DNA from 2 places in the Fictibacillus sp. b24 genome. Region 1 is predicted to be linked to the other one. Evidence: riboswitches for the same ligand, from Rfam matches in the RefSeq annotation. Region 1 holds a riboswitch; the other holds the start of a gene.

Region 1 (7,607 bases):
CCGATTGAAATTCCAACAACTTCAATCTTGTCGTTCTCATCACCAATGATGACTCGAGCTGTATTCGGATGATCTGTAACTGCATCTTCAGCAGTCATCGTTACTTTGATTCCTTCTTGTTTTGCGATTGTAAGCGCATCCACAATCCTAGTGTCGAAAGTGTCATAATCTAGAATTCCACCTACAATCGCTACATCTGTCCCGTGACCTCTATAGGTTTTTGCAAACGAGCCATAAAAAGAAATCGTTGCATATTTTGGTTTTCTCCCAAACAGGCTCCTTGCAACTCTTCCAATCCTTGCAGCACCAGCTGTATGCGAACTAGACGGTCCAATCATGATGGGACCGATAATATCAAACACACTTTTATATTTCATGATGATCTCCTTCAAATGCGTTTTTTCCCAATAAAATAAGTATCCTCTCTTAACTTTATCATACTTTAAGTTTAAGAGAGAATACTTTTCATTTTTACTCTACTGACAAAATGAATGAATAGATCGGCTGTTTTCCGTTATGAATCTCAGCTTCAGCATCTGGAAACTTTTCTTCAATAAACTCAGCAAGTTCCTGTGCTTCTTCTTCCGAACTATCTTCACCGTAAATAATCGTTACGATCTCTGAATCTTCATCTAACATCTTCGTTAGAAGTTCTTTCGTCACTTCTTGTTTGTCAGTCTTTGAAGAGATAATTTTCCCTTCAGAGATTCCCATGAAATCACCTTTTGCGATTTCAACACCATCAATTGAAGTATCTCGAACCGCATAGGTTACTTGTCCAGATTTCACTGAGGAGATCGCTTCATTCATCTTCTTCTCATTTTCCTTCATATCAGCAGAAGGATTGAAAGCTAGGATAGAAGCAATTCCTTGTGGAACGGTTTTGGTACGGATAATTACCACTTCCTGCTCAACCACACTTGCAGCCTGTTCAGATGCCATAATAATGTTTGAGTTGTTTGGAAGAATAAATACCTTTTCAGCATTAACCTCAGAAATGGCTTTAACAATATCCTCCGTACTCGGATTCATAGTTTGTCCACCTTGTATGACAGACGCTCCCATTGAAGAAAACATCTCTTCAATGCCCTCACCCATTGCAACCGTAACAATACCATATTCCTTCTTTTTCTCAGAAACAGGTTGTGAATAAGAAGGAACCACTTCATTTTCGCTCTCTAAGATCGCTGAATGCTGTTCACGCATGTTTTCAATCTTAATGTTAATTAAGCTGCCATAACGGTGTGCTAATGTGAGCATGTTACCTGGCTGTTCCGTATGAATATGAACCTTAACTACGTCATCATCTGCAACCACTAAAAGAGAATCACCATGCTCACTTAATTCATTACGAAACTTAATTTCGTCGAACGGATTCTTCTTAACTTTCTGGTCTTCGAATCTTACCATAAATTCTGTGCAATATCCGAAATGAATATCCTCAGTTTTCATATGCATCTGTGCTTTATGATGTTCAGCGTTAACAAGCTCACCCATAGAAGGTGCATTCACAGAAACTTTCGGCAGTTCTTTACCTTCAAGCACTGCTAAAAACCCTTCATAAACCGTAACTAAACCTTGGCCGCCAGAGTCTACAACGCCAACTTCTTTTAACACAGGCAGAAGATCTGGTGTTCTGTTTAAGGAAGCTTTGGACTCTTTTACAAGTTCTTTCATGATGTATAGAATGTCATCTGATTTTTTAGCTTCTTTTACTGCTTTTTTAGCTGCATCTTTCGCTACAGTTAAAATTGTACCCTCTACTGGTTTCATAACTGCTTTATAAGCTGTCTCTACACCTTTATCAAATGCATTAGCAAATTCAGCTGCTGAGATAGAGTCTTTCCCTTCAATTGATTTAGAGAAGCCTCTAAATAGCTGAGATAGGATAACTCCTGAGTTTCCTCGTGCTCCCATTAGTAACCCTTTAGCAAAAGCACTTGCTACGGTCCCGATACTATTAGAAGTGTTTTTTTCTACTTCTTTTGCACCAGAAGTAATCGTTAAGTTCATGTTTGTTCCTGTATCTCCGTCAGGGACAGGAAATACATTCAGTGCATCGACCATTGCTGCGTTTCTTGATAGGTTTGAAGCGCCCTCGAGCACCATTTTTGAAAACTTTTTTCCGTCTAATACTTTTAAAGACACAAAACTTCCTCCTAACTAAGGGGTTGTCACCCTGACACCCTGAACATAGATATTCACTGAGTCAACCGCTAAACCAAGCATTTGATCCAGGGTATATTTCACTTTGTTCTGAACGTTATGAGCCACTTCAGAAATCTTTGTTCCATAACTTACAATGATATACATGTCGATATGTACTTCATCTTCCTCTTGGCGAACAACGATCCCTCGGGAGAAATTTTCACGTCCTAAAAGTTCAGTTATTCCATCCTTTAATTGCTTTCTTGATGCCATGCCAACAATTCCATAACAATCGATTGCGGCTCCACCTGCGATAGTGGCAATCACTTCATTAGAAATATCAATTTGACCATAGGTTGTTTTCATTTCAATGGACATGCTTACATCCCCCTTTAAATTGTTAAATGGCTAACAAATATTTTACTATACATTAGTCTTTTTTGAAAGGACTACTACATTTCACACTATGTAAATAGTATTGTCAAGGAAATTTACTTGAAAACCTTTCACTAATATGTTGCATTGCTTCTGAAGTCATGCTAATATTATTTAGTATTTAACATACGATTGAATTGATGCAAAGCTTTTTTGCTGTAAAGGAGGTTCACCTACTATGGCTCGTAAATGTTTTATTACTGGAAAAGGACCTAAAACTGGTAACAAGCGTTCTCACGCAATGAACAAATCAAAGAAAAGCTGGGGAGCTAATGTCCAAAAGGTTCGTATTCTTGTGGACGGAAAGCCTAAGCGCGTATACGTTTCTGCTCGTGCCCTTAAATCAGGTAAAGTTGAACGTGTATAAATAAAAACAGCAGCTGCCGCTGCTGTTTTTTTTTTGGAAGTAGTTGATTTCCGTTCCAGGTGCTCGCTTTCCGCGGGGCAGGCGGTGAGCCCCTTGCCGCTTTGCGCCATAAGGGTCTCACCTGTCTAGTTGCAGTGGCTAGCCCCTCGAGGTCAAAAGTTAAACGGCCAAAAAGGCAAAGTGCGCCTTCCTTGCCGTTCACCTTTTGCTTGTCGGGGCTGAACGAGCCACTTCCACTTTTCGGACTGCCCACCTGTCCCGCAGGAGTCTCGCACCTTGCACTCCAATCAACCTTCATAGAAGACAATATTTGAAGGCAACAATCTTATAGAAAACAGCCTTTAGAAAAGAGTCTTTTCGTACATAATATCTAAGTGGACAGTATTTTTGCACAAGCCGACAGTAACCACATTCATCAGCAGGATCTGTACACAAACAAAAAAAGCGCACTGGGCGCTTTTTTTGTTTGTTATCCTTTTTTAAAAGAACCTAAGATGGCACGTACGAATCCCCCTAAGAATCTAGGAAGTTTAATGGTATAAAATTTCATCTTACCCCTCCTCCAGGCCCATAAAAAATGATAAGAGCTAAACAATAAAATACTTTATTCCCCTTTTTATAAAAAGGTGCATTGGGGCCTGTATTCCGTAATTTTTTTAATCACGGCTCTTTACCATCAATATTATGCCGGAGTCGAAAGAATAAGTACCACTTTTATTTACAAGCTCATTAGAGATGCATAATGACGATCCAGCATTTAAAACTGCATGTCTTAAAGGGTATTTAAAACCTTCCAATGTTATTCCTTTTACCTCATCAGTCTGTGAAAGAAAAGAAATATAATGGTATTTTTCATCATGATCAATTTTGTAGCTGCCTGGCATGTGAAGTGAGATTTCATTTTTTATATCGATTAGTTTTATAGAAGCTGAGTTATGCCGGCTCTTATATAGTAGCTGTATGTTCATCAGCTCATGATCCAGCCTTCCTCCAGAGGCACCAAACAACAAGATTTCCTCTGGATTCTGTTTCAACGCCCATTCTAAAGCGATTTCCATATCTGTAGCATCTTTTTCTGGACGATATTGATTTATATTAATCTGAGTTTGCAGAATCTTTCTTTTTTCAATATCTGTAACTGAATCAAAATCCCCAAAAGCATAATTTGGGATGATATGTTTTTCTATCAGATACAATGTGCCCCTGTCCACACCTACCCACACACACTCAGGTGAACTATGGTAGGCATTTAGATCAGGTATCAAATGCTCAGGGCCACCTGCAACGATTCTTATTTTCATGCTGCTCGGGTGTATCCGCTTCGTGCAGCATGCAATAATTTAGGAGCCGTGTTTGTTAAAAGAATGACCACAAGTGACGTTATTACAAAAATAACAATCATGAATGAACCATTATACATAAATGAATAAAGCCATATGTTCATTTCTTCCGCTAAATCACTAAAGAAGATAACTCCTGATAAAACGTGCGAGATCGTTCTTAATAAACAGCCGACAAAGATACCCGTAACCATTAGAATCGTTCTTTTCGATTTATTTTGTGCCAATGACGGCGCAAACGCACCTGCAACACCTGCTAGAGCAAACGCTAACGGATAGTCTAGAATCATTTGAGCTGGGTGTACTACATAAGGGTTAACAAGAAGCTGAAGAAGGCCTACCGCTAATCCAGTAAATACACCTGCTTTAAAGCCTCTTCTAAAGGCCATCAAGAAGATTGGAACCATCTCAAGAGATACAGACCCGCCTTGCGGCCACGGACCAGCAAATTTAATCATGCCTAAGATCAATGACAGAGCAGACATAATAGCTATTTCTGTTAGTAAAGAAATATTGTTGTTCTTCATTGTTTATCCTCCTTTTTTTCTTTTTCAAAAATCTTTTTTCATGCCTTCATGCAATTTGATTGAAGTGAAAGGTGCGAGACTCCTGCGGGACAAGCGGTCAGGTGAGACCCTTAGGGCGCAAAGCGGCAAGGGGCTCACCGCCTGCCCCGCGGAAAGCGAAGCACCTGTAACGGAAATCAACCACTTTCAAAAGCTACAAAGCATCAACCACACTTGATTGCAATAAAAGCAAATAAAAAAAGCAACCGGCATGTGAGCGCGGTTGCTTTAGGATTCATCTCATTTGAATACAAAAAGTCATACGACTCCACATCCCTACGCAGGTATGATCCAGCTTCAGGTTCAAAGGGTCGGGAGAACACTCCCCTCTCAGCCCTTTAAAGGACTCCCCCTGTGGTTGCTTATTTTATTATTTGGTTCAATTATACACCACGGATGGATTGAATTGCATCCTTTAAATCTTTTTTTCCATAAATGGCAGAACCGGCTACTAATACATTAGCACCTGCTTCTATGCAGAGTTGTGCGGTTTCCGGATTCACTCCACCGTCCACTTCGATCTCTACGTCTAACCCGTGTGTCTTCACAAGGTCGGCAACTTCTCTGATTTTTGGAACAACACTTTCAATAAATGCTTGCCCACCAAACCCCGGATTTACGGTCATGAGTAAAACAAGATCAACATCTTGGATGATGTGTTTAATGAGTTCAACCGGTGTAGCTGGATTGATGACCACACCCGCTTTTACTCCTTGTTTTTTTATAAATTGAACCGTTCGATGCAAGTGCGGAGTTGCTTCAACATGAACAGATATAATGTCTGCACCCGCTTGTGCAAATGCTTCGATATATTGGTCAGGATTTTCAATCATTAAATGTACATCTAAAGGGAGCTTAGTAACTGGGCGAATGGCTTGAACGACAAGCGGTCCAATCGTTATATTCGGAACGAAATGACCGTCCATAACGTCTACATGAATGTAATCCGCACCAGCTTCTTCTACAGCTTTAATATCTTCGCCTAACTTCGAAAAATCAGCCGAAAGAATGGAAGGAGCTATTTTAATCATTAGTACCTCCGTTTTTGTTCTTTTATTTCTTGTAAAAAACTTACGTAATGGTCGTATCGGAATTGCGGAACAGCTCCGTCTTCAACACCTTTTTTTACAGCACATTTTGGTTCAGATGTGTGCGAACATCCTCTAAATTTACAATCACCGCGCAGTTCATCCATCTCTGGAAAATACATCGATAAATCTTCCGCCTCGATATTCATAAAATCCAGTGAACTAAATCCGGGTGTATCCGCAACTAATCCGTTGCCAAACAGAATTAATTCTACATGCCGTGTCGTATGCTTCCCTCTGCCTAAATGGGTTGAGATCTCATTCGTTTCAAGCATTAATTCTGGATTTATAGCATTTAATAAAGATGATTTACCTACACCTGACTGTCCCGCAAAGACCGTTACTTTGTCTTTGAACAACGGATAAAACAAATCCAAGCTATCATCTGTTTTCGTTGAGGTCGGAATTACCTCGTATCCTAACTGTTTGTAGATTTCAATATATTTCTGAATCTCATCCATTTCTTCTGATTGTTGAACAAGGTCCATTTTTGAAATACAGATCACAGGCAGAATATCATTTGCTTCAATGTGAACGAGGAATCGGTCTAATAAAAGCGTGCTAAAATCTGGTTCTGTTGCTGAAAAAACAAGGATTGCTTGGTCTACGTTAGCAATTGGCGGACGGACAAGTTCGTTTTTCCGTTCTTTCACATCAAGAATGTATCCATCTGTAATGTTGGTTGATTCATACTCTACCCAGTCACCGACCAACGGATTCACTTTCTTTTTGCGAAAGTTTCCTCTGCCTCTGCATTGGAAAACTTCTGATTTTCCATTTTCCTTAACGTAATAAAAACCAGCGAGGGCTTTAACAATTCTTCCTTCAGGCATGCTTAATCACCATCGTCCCCTTCCTCATCTTCCATTCTTCCATTGGCAGTTTTAACATCATCGTACTTAATTGTCTCAGCGTTCTTTTCTTTTCCGTTGATATATACAACATAAGAAGCAGTTCCCCCTTCAGCAATCGTTAGAGGTAGCTGATATTTTTTTGTATCGGTAATTTGTTCTTCTACAAAAACCGCATTTGAAGCGTTTTTATCCGAATATACAATCTTTACAGTAACAGGCTGTCTTTTGTCCTTTTTATCCGGCTTTACTTCAATATCCTTCGTAACTGTGCGATCTTCTGCAGGTTGATCGTCATCAGCTGGCGGCTCCTCCTCCGTTTCTTCTGGACCATCTGATAAGACAACGGATATGGTCGCACCTTTTTCGACTTGGGTAAATGGAGTAGGCTTCTGTGAGATTACTCTTCCTTTTTCAACGGTATCAGAAAATTCACTTGAAAACTCAACGGTTAAACCTGCATTATCCGCAAAAGTTTTAACATCTTGCTCTGTTGCTCCAATTAGGTTCTCTACTTGAACGGTAGGAGTTCCTGAACTAACAGTTAAAGTAACGGTTGTTTCTGCCGGTGTGACCTTTTCATCTCTGTCAGGACTTTGAGTGAGTACTGTCCCTTCGAGTTCTGTTTCTGATTCTTCGTAATTAACATTGATTTTTGTAAAGCCATTATCATTTAAAAGTTCTTTAGCATCATCAATATTATACCCTTCTACATCAGGCATATTTTCCTTTTCAGGGCCTTTTGATACATACAACGTAACGATTGCTTGCTGCTTTACTTTTGTACCTGGTGAAGGATCCTGTCTCACAAC
Region 2 (7,607 bases), 390 kb from region 1:
GAGTGCCGTTTGCGATGGCTGAGCGTAATCAGCTTCCACTGTCGCATGTTTTCAGCAAAGTAAGCGATAAGTACGGTACTCCGATTGTTGCTACTTATTTACAAGTGGTCATTGCAATCATTATGATGCTGCTCACAGATCCTGATTATCTTTCAGAGATGGCGATCTTCGCTGTTTATATCTTTTACATCTTCGCGTTTTATGCGGTGTTCAAATTGCGTAAACGACATAAAGACCAAAAAAGAGTATACAGTGTGCCGTTATTCCCTATTGTCCCAATTTTTGCGATTTTAGGCTCTGTATACATTGTTGGAGCAACGATATTGAACGATCCGTTCGACAGCTTAACAGCGATCTTCATTACAGTTGCAGGTTTACCCATTTACTATTGGCTGCAGCGCAATCAAAAACAAGACTCCTTATAAGAGGGGTCTTGTTTTTTTACATATAAAAACCCGCCAGGAATTCCTGACGGGTAATAAAAAGTATGATGGCTTATACGCTTAATAGTTCTTTCATTTCGCGATAACGTGATGAAAGGCTGGCAGGTGAAACGCCGTACTTTTTAGCTGTTTCAGCTTGAGTAGAAGCGATTCCCCTAATATCTTTTGATACGAGATAATCTAGCGCTGCTGCATAGATCTCTTCTTTTCGTATCGCTGGCTTGGACTCTGTGATATATTCACTCCAAAGTTTTTCAGCTTCTTCAATTACTTCTGTTTCAGCATTTGCTTTGACAAGGTCCGTTACAGCTGTGTATTTTTCTTCCTGTTGATCGGAAACTTCCACTGTTTTTTCATTCTCGTTAACAGCGGATTTTTTCTCTTCATCAGCAGGCTTATCCTCTTTAGGTTGAGGAACACCTTCAGAAATATCAATTAAAGAGAGCTGAAGAACAGCTGGGAACTCTTTTTGGAAAATTTCTTTAGCATCAGCTAGAGGGTGAAGTTTTTCCACGGCTGCTTTTAAAGGCGGCAGTTCGGACATTGGCATTTCTACATAACCAACATAAAATTCGTGGTTGATGCCGTTTGAAACGAGTGTTCCGAGTAGTGCACTCTCTTGTTTTGGTTTTTCAGCAGCATTGATGGTTACATCGAATACTTTCTCTGACCAAATATCCTGAACCGTAAAGATGAACCCTGTTTTTTGCTCCAAAACTTTATAAAGAGAAGGTGCTGCTGTTATCCAACCAGCCAGAATTTCTGCAACTTCCGGTTTAACCGTGCTCTTTACTTGTTCGACATAAAGTTCAACAGGCGTCTTTCCATCCTGAATTTTTGAGCAGAATATTTCCCAGCATACCGCGATATTTGCGTATGTTTGTTCTTGGTCTTTGGCAACAGGATACTTTTTAACATATTGTGATGTGCGTGCTGCTAAGTCCTGTTGAAAGTTCTCAAGCGCGAATTTAATGAGTCCTTCTTGGTGGAAGGATACTTCGCGTGTTTGCTCTTCTTTATGTAAGCAACATTTTTTATATTTTTTTCCGCTGCCACAATAGCACGGATCGTTTCTTCCTATCATTGACATGCTATTCCTCCAGTAAACCACTTACTTATCCTGTACATACTAGCATAAATCGGCTTTTTTTCATACTTCCATATCATCAGACAACATTTTATCATAAAACGAGATGAGAAAAAAACATTAAATAGGTAGGTTTTATGGGGGTTGAAACCTTTTTTTCTTTTAAAGCGTCTAAGGTGAAAAGGGGGAAATACGATATGTGGAAAAAATGGAAAGTGTGGGTATTTATCGCCGTGCTCCTCTTGAGCGCGTGCAGCAGCAATGATAAGTCTGAAAGCAAGATGGCTAGCGATCAAGATTTTGCCGGTGGCAGTTCAGATGCAAAGATGGAAAATGCTTCAGAAGAAGGAAAGTCGAAAGCTGATTCGGATACTAGTGGAGATAAAATGCAACAGATTAAAGATCAAAGAAAAGTCATCTATAACGCAGACATGCAGATTTCAGTTGATAAATTGCAGAATACGATGGAAATGGTTCGCAATATGGTTGAGAATAAGGGCGGCTATATCGTGGAATCGAATACAAGTGCAGGTGAGAAGGGGTATGAATCTGGCACGATGGTTGTCCGGGTTCCAATGGATGGTTTTCGAACGTTTTTAGGTGAGGTTCGAAAATTAAGTAAAGGAACACCACACGAAAATGTAAGGGGAGAAGATGTTACAGAAGAGTATGTAGATCTTTCTTCCCGCTTAAAAGCAAAACAGCAAGTAAGAGACCGATTGGAATCATTCATGAAGGATGCACAGAGAACAGAAGACTTATTAAAAATATCAGCTGACCTTGCTTCCGTTCAGGAAGAGATCGAACAGATTGAAGGACGATTAAACTTCTTGAAAAATCAAAGTGATTACTCTACAGTAACGATACAGTTTGAAGTGAAAAATTTAAAAGCAGAAAAGTTTCAGACAGAAGAATTGAATACGTGGGCAAAAACGAAGATGCTGTTTATGGAAACTGTGAATTTTTTGGTTTCAGCGGTCTCCTTTGTAGTCGTTGCGTTGGTTGGTCTAGCTCCTTTATGGCTAATTGTAATCGCGGTCCTATATTGGGTATGGTGGAAAAGGAAAAAAGCACAAAAGAAAAAGCCGGAATCCCCGACAACGTTGAATTGATTGATTGAGTTTTTAATAAGTGTCAGTTAACGGGCACGTCAGAAACACCCTCTGCAGCGCGGATATCGATCCGTTAGCTGAAAGGGTGTTTTGGCTTTCACGGCACCTTTTGATAAAAGGTGTACCGTTTAAGAAGCCTTAACCGAGAAACGCTTTGTATTCTGAGGTTAGTTTCATAAAGCGTTCTTTATCTTTTGTATCTAAGGCATTGTCGATTTCTCTTTCATAATACTCTTTGTAATAATTGTGAAGGGCCTCATCCAATACCATTTGAGCAATAAGGCTGAAGGCAAATGGGTCTCTTTTTTGTTGCTTGTACTGCACCATCTCATTTTGGTTTTTGTTAAAAGAAGTGTTTTTGTCTTTCATCCTGTTTCCCTCCTTATATTATCTCCCTATCCAATTAACCTTTTATGTTTCTAGGTTTCTACTAGTATACTGAGCAAGGTGCTCGATGACAACCATTTTATTTGAAAATTCTGAAAAAATTTTAAGAATCATTCCAATGTACCGCTTTTTCACCACCTTTTGGTAAATTTGTTAATGATTTGTCATGTTTATTTCTGTTAATTCTCCATTTTGTTACAAATGTTTTTGTTCTGTGTTTTTTATGTTGTTATTGTGTGTTAATTACTATTTCCCCGTAATTGAAGGTGCTTAAACACACTTGAAACACTTAAGTGAAAAAAACGTTGACATTTAGAACACTGTGTGGGTAGGATGGAATTAATTCAATATAGTCATTTCCGCTAGGGGTGCTTTTATAAAAAAGCTGAGAGAAGGTTGTAGCCTTCGACCCTTTGAACCTGATCCAGATCATACTGGCGTAGGGAAGCGGTGTGGATGATTACAAGCTTCTCTTTCATGCAAATGCTAATGAATCTGTAATGGCCACCCGCTAATAATCTTGCGGGTGGCTTTTTGTATGTAATAAGGAGGCGATATTGTGGCACAGCTGATAAAAGTAAGTAAAGCACTGACCATTGCAGGATCAGACAGCGGTGGAGGAGCAGGTATTCAAGCAGATCTGAAAACGTTCCAAGAGTTTGGAGTTTATGGAATGTCTGTTATTACAGCAGTAACGGCTCAGAACACGGTTGGCGTTCAAGGGGTGTTTCCTGTTTCGTTAGAGGGACTAGAGGCTCAGCTGCGTTCGATTGGAAGTGATTTGAAACCTCATGCTGTAAAGACAGGCATGTTGTTTTCCGGAGAGTACATCGAAAGAACTGCTTATTATATTGAAAAATTTGGATGGAACAACGTGGTTATCGATCCGGTCATGATCGCAAAAGGCGGTGCCACTCTCTTAGGAGAGGAAGCAATTCATGCGATGAAAACGTATATGCTGCCGATTGCAAAAGTCATCACCCCTAACATTCCTGAAGCAGAAGCTTTAACAGGGATCAAGATAGATTGTGAGGAAGCAAGAGCAGAAGCGGCAAAAGTGCTGTTTAATGGTGGTGCTGATTATGTCGTAATAAAAGGCGGTCACTTCGACAGCGGGGAGTATGTTTCTGATCTTCTGTATAACGGTGTTGAGAGGGTTGAACTTGTGGAAAAGCGTATTAACACGAAAAATACACACGGAACAGGATGTACCTTCTCTGCAGCCATTACAGCAGAGCTGGCTTACGGGAAGAAAGCTGAGAGTGCAATTGAGCATGCGAAGAAGTTTATTCAAAACGCAATAGCACATGGGATAGAAGTCGGTTCAGGTCATGGACCAGTTAATCATTTTGCTTATAGGAGGATTGCACATGAACAATACTAGAGTTCAAGAATGGAAGGCGTTTGTAGCTGACGTTAGAAAAGAAAAGCCGCTAGTACATCACATTACCAATAACGTTACAATGAATTTCCTTGCAAATGGTGTACTAGCAGCTGGAGGAAGCCCAATGATGGTTCATGACGCACGTGAAGTGGAAGAAGCTGTAGGGGTTGCAGATGCACTTGTCCTGAACATCGGGACGCTCGATGAACCAACTGCCAAGTCTATGATTCTAGCTTGTAGAAAAGCAATGCAGAGCGGAGTACCAGTAGTACTCGATCCAGTAGGAATAGGACTGTCCGCTTTCCGCCAAGAAGTGGTTAATGAGATATTATCAGAATATTCACAATTGAAGGGGGTCTGGCCCCGAACAATTCTGACAATTTGCGGAAACGCTGCAGAGATACAATTTCTTGCTAAAGGAGACTGGACAGGCAAGGGCGTTGATGGCGAAATTGGTGGACTCGGAAGCTCTGAAGAAGACTTGATCAAACTTGCTTCGGCGGCTGCGAAACAAACGGGGTGTCTCATCGCGATGACAGGAGAGAAAGATGTCATTTCTGATGGTGAGAAATCAATAATACTTTCTCATGGTGATCCCATGCTAGCTTTTGTTACTGGTACTGGCTGCTTTGCAACCTCCATGGTGGCTTTATATCAGGCGAATCGAAAAGAGGCACGCACCCAGACACTTTCCATTCTGAATCGGACTGCTTTAGCGATTCTCATGCTCACAAAAGCAGCTGAGGAAGCAGTAAAGACAGCAAAGGGACCGGGGAGCTTTCAGCAGAACCTTATTGATCAGCTGTTTGTATTAGAGAGCACGCCCGAAATCTGGCAAGGTTCAATCAACTGGAGAGATCACACTTTAACGGAGGAAGCAAGAATATGAGGACTTCTTTAAATGTAGAGATAAAACAGCAGCTTTCCCTTTATTTTGTGGCTGGAACGATGAACTGTAATTCGCCGGCAGCTTTTGAACGCATTCTTTTACAAGCGATTCGAGGTGGTATTACTGCATTTCAGTTTAGGGAAAAAGGAGCGAACTGTTTAAGTGGTGAAAAGCGTCTTGAAATAGCTATTCGTGCAAAAAAGGTTTGCAGAGAACACGGAGTGCTTTTTATCGTAAATGACGATTTGGAGTTAATGAAAACAGTCGATGCTGATGGACTTCATGTGGGACAGAAAGACGGAGACTTAAATACAATACGGCATGAAACAAAAGGTAAAATTCTTGGTGTTTCTGCTCATACACTGGCAGAAGCGGAAGATGCCGTTTCACATGGTGCAGATTATCTTGGGGTTGGTCCAATCTATCAAACTGCTTCAAAAGAGGATGCTGAAGAACCTGTAGGTGTAGAACTAATCAAGGAACTTCTCATGAATAATATCAACCTGCCTCTTGTTGGAATTGGTGGCATCACGATTGACAATGCAAATGAGGTGATTCAGGCTGGTGCTGATGGTGCCGCAGTTATTTCGGCAATAAGCGGTATGGATAACCCTGAAGAAGCATCAAGGAAAATGATTGATGTTATTCAGTCAGCGAAGAGAGGTGAGTAAGTGAAGATATCTGTTCAGAAACTTACTCTTATGGCGATGCTGGTAGCGATCGGTACATTGTCTTCTCATGTTTTTTGGATTCCTGCTGGTGTTGCAAAAGCTTTTCCAGTTCAGCATGCGATTAATGTTATTGCTGGTGTAACACTAGGACCGTTTCCAGCTATGGTGGTCGCGTTTAGCATAGGTTTACTGCGCAATTTGTTTGGTGTCGGTTCATTGCTTGCCTTTCCAGGGGGCATGATTGGAGCGTTAGCAGCGGGGTATTTTTATATGAAGGGAAGAAGATATTTTTTTGCTGCAATCGGAGAATGGATAGGGACGGGCATAATTGGAGCTCTAGTGGCAGTGCCTGTTGCTACATACTTATTAGGTTCCAAAACAGGAGCGTTCTTTTTTGTAGCACCTTTCCTTTTGAGTTCTGTAATTGGCGGACTGCTAGGATGGATCATACTGCGTGTCCTTCATAAAAATACACCATCAGGGAACTGGGTAAAGGAAAAACAAGGAAAACCTGTATAAAGATAAGCACCGAATAGGCCTCTGCACCGTACACTGTGTATTATCAACCGGTGAAAGGGGGCCTTTTGTTTGATGAAAAAACGACCAAAACACTGGGTGTATACGGAGATGGTGCTCATGTTCCTTGGACTGCTGCTCGCCATCTATAACGGAAAAACGTGGGAGAGCCCCACCGTATTGTTTTCGATCTTAACGGTTATCTTTTTATTTCGTGCGGTAGAACGAAAGATATTTAATCAAAAAACTGAATTTTGGTTAAATGCAGGAATGGCGGTAATCTTCTTGATACTAGGTGTAATACCGCTTTTATAGCGAAGAAAAGCAGGCTGGAAGTTACAGGACAGTCTGTTTTTTTATGTCCTTAATAGGCAAACGTATATTTTGCTAAATTCTTTGACATAATGAAGGGTGACGTAATAAAATGATTTTACGTAAAGAATAATTTTTATGTAAGAATAATATGGTTAAAGTGAGGTGATGAAAGTGAAGAGGAATCGAAGCATGCCTGAAACTTTTATCGTCACAGAGCCCGAACAAGCGGCTGCCCTTCTGCATCCAATCCGATCAGAAATCATAAGCTTGTTGAAGAATCCGCAATCTGCGACAGAGCTATCAAAGAAAATGAACGATTCCGCTCAAAAAGTGAACTACCATCTTAAGGCTTTGGAAAAAGTAGGGCTTGTTGTTCGTGCGGGAACAAGGAATGTAAGAAATCTTGTAGAAGTTCTATATGTAAGTGCCGGAAGGTCGTTTTTATTATCAGATTCATTAGGACTTTCTTCAGAAACGATCAAGAAACTTCAAGACCAAACCGCTCTCGCTCACGTATTATCACTCACAGAAAAAATAAAAAGGGATGCAGTTTCTCTTATGGAGCAGGTGGACGAAGAAGAAATCCCAAGTGCTGTAATGGAGATGGAGCTCTCACTTTCAGGTGTTAAAAATCGGAATGCTTTTCTGCAAGACTATACAGACATGCTGACTGCTCTGATTCAAAAGCATCACAGACCCAGTCAAGAAAATGCTAAAACGTATCATGTTTCAATGGCCATGTATCCAAAACCTGAAGGAGGCGGCACAACGTGAAGAAGGACAACAAAAAGACGGTTACACCA

The links. A riboswitch is a leader RNA that binds a small molecule or an ion and turns the genes downstream of it on or off. The one in region 1 is predicted to bind thiamine pyrophosphate.
Region 2: linked by a shared signal. The riboswitch ahead of thiD (bifunctional hydroxymethylpyrimidine kinase/phosphomethylpyrimidine kinase) and the one ahead of thiT (energy-coupled thiamine transporter ThiT) in region 1 are both predicted to bind thiamine pyrophosphate.

What each region holds. Positions count from the first base shown of each region.
Region 1 covers NZ_JAUCES010000005.1:2,190,536-2,198,142, forward strand. The annotation lists gene sdaAB (L-serine ammonia-lyase, iron-sulfur-dependent subunit beta) at 1-377, opposite strand, end outside; gene QUF49_RS11255 (DAK2 domain-containing protein) at 472-2,148, opposite strand; gene QUF49_RS11260 (Asp23/Gls24 family envelope stress response protein) at 2,164-2,526, opposite strand; gene rpmB (50S ribosomal protein L28) at 2,762-2,950, shown strand; gene QUF49_RS11270 (hypothetical protein) at 2,922-3,071, opposite strand; gene QUF49_RS11275 (hypothetical protein) at 3,103-3,225, opposite strand; gene spoVM (stage V sporulation protein SpoVM) at 3,420-3,500, opposite strand; gene QUF49_RS11285 (thiamine diphosphokinase) at 3,607-4,251, opposite strand; gene thiT (energy-coupled thiamine transporter ThiT) at 4,248-4,817, opposite strand; gene QUF49_RS11295 (hypothetical protein) at 4,858-5,034, shown strand; TPP riboswitch at 5,113-5,219, opposite strand; gene rpe (ribulose-phosphate 3-epimerase) at 5,240-5,887, opposite strand; gene rsgA (ribosome small subunit-dependent GTPase A) at 5,887-6,777, opposite strand; gene pknB (Stk1 family PASTA domain-containing Ser/Thr kinase) at 6,780-7,607, opposite strand, start outside.
Region 2 covers NZ_JAUCES010000005.1:2,576,276-2,583,882, reverse strand. The annotation lists gene QUF49_RS13330 (APC family permease) at 1-425, shown strand, start outside; gene QUF49_RS13325 (SEC-C domain-containing protein) at 496-1,533, opposite strand; gene QUF49_RS13320 (DUF4349 domain-containing protein) at 1,728-2,642, shown strand; gene QUF49_RS13315 (IDEAL domain-containing protein) at 2,781-3,011, opposite strand; TPP riboswitch at 3,384-3,492, shown strand; gene thiD (bifunctional hydroxymethylpyrimidine kinase/phosphomethylpyrimidine kinase) at 3,601-4,413, shown strand; gene thiM (hydroxyethylthiazole kinase) at 4,400-5,302, shown strand; gene thiE (thiamine phosphate synthase) at 5,299-5,973, shown strand; gene thiW (energy coupling factor transporter S component ThiW) at 5,980-6,492, shown strand; gene QUF49_RS13290 (hypothetical protein) at 6,562-6,804, shown strand; gene QUF49_RS13285 (winged helix-turn-helix domain-containing protein) at 6,994-7,578, shown strand; gene QUF49_RS13280 (hypothetical protein) at 7,575-7,607, shown strand, end outside.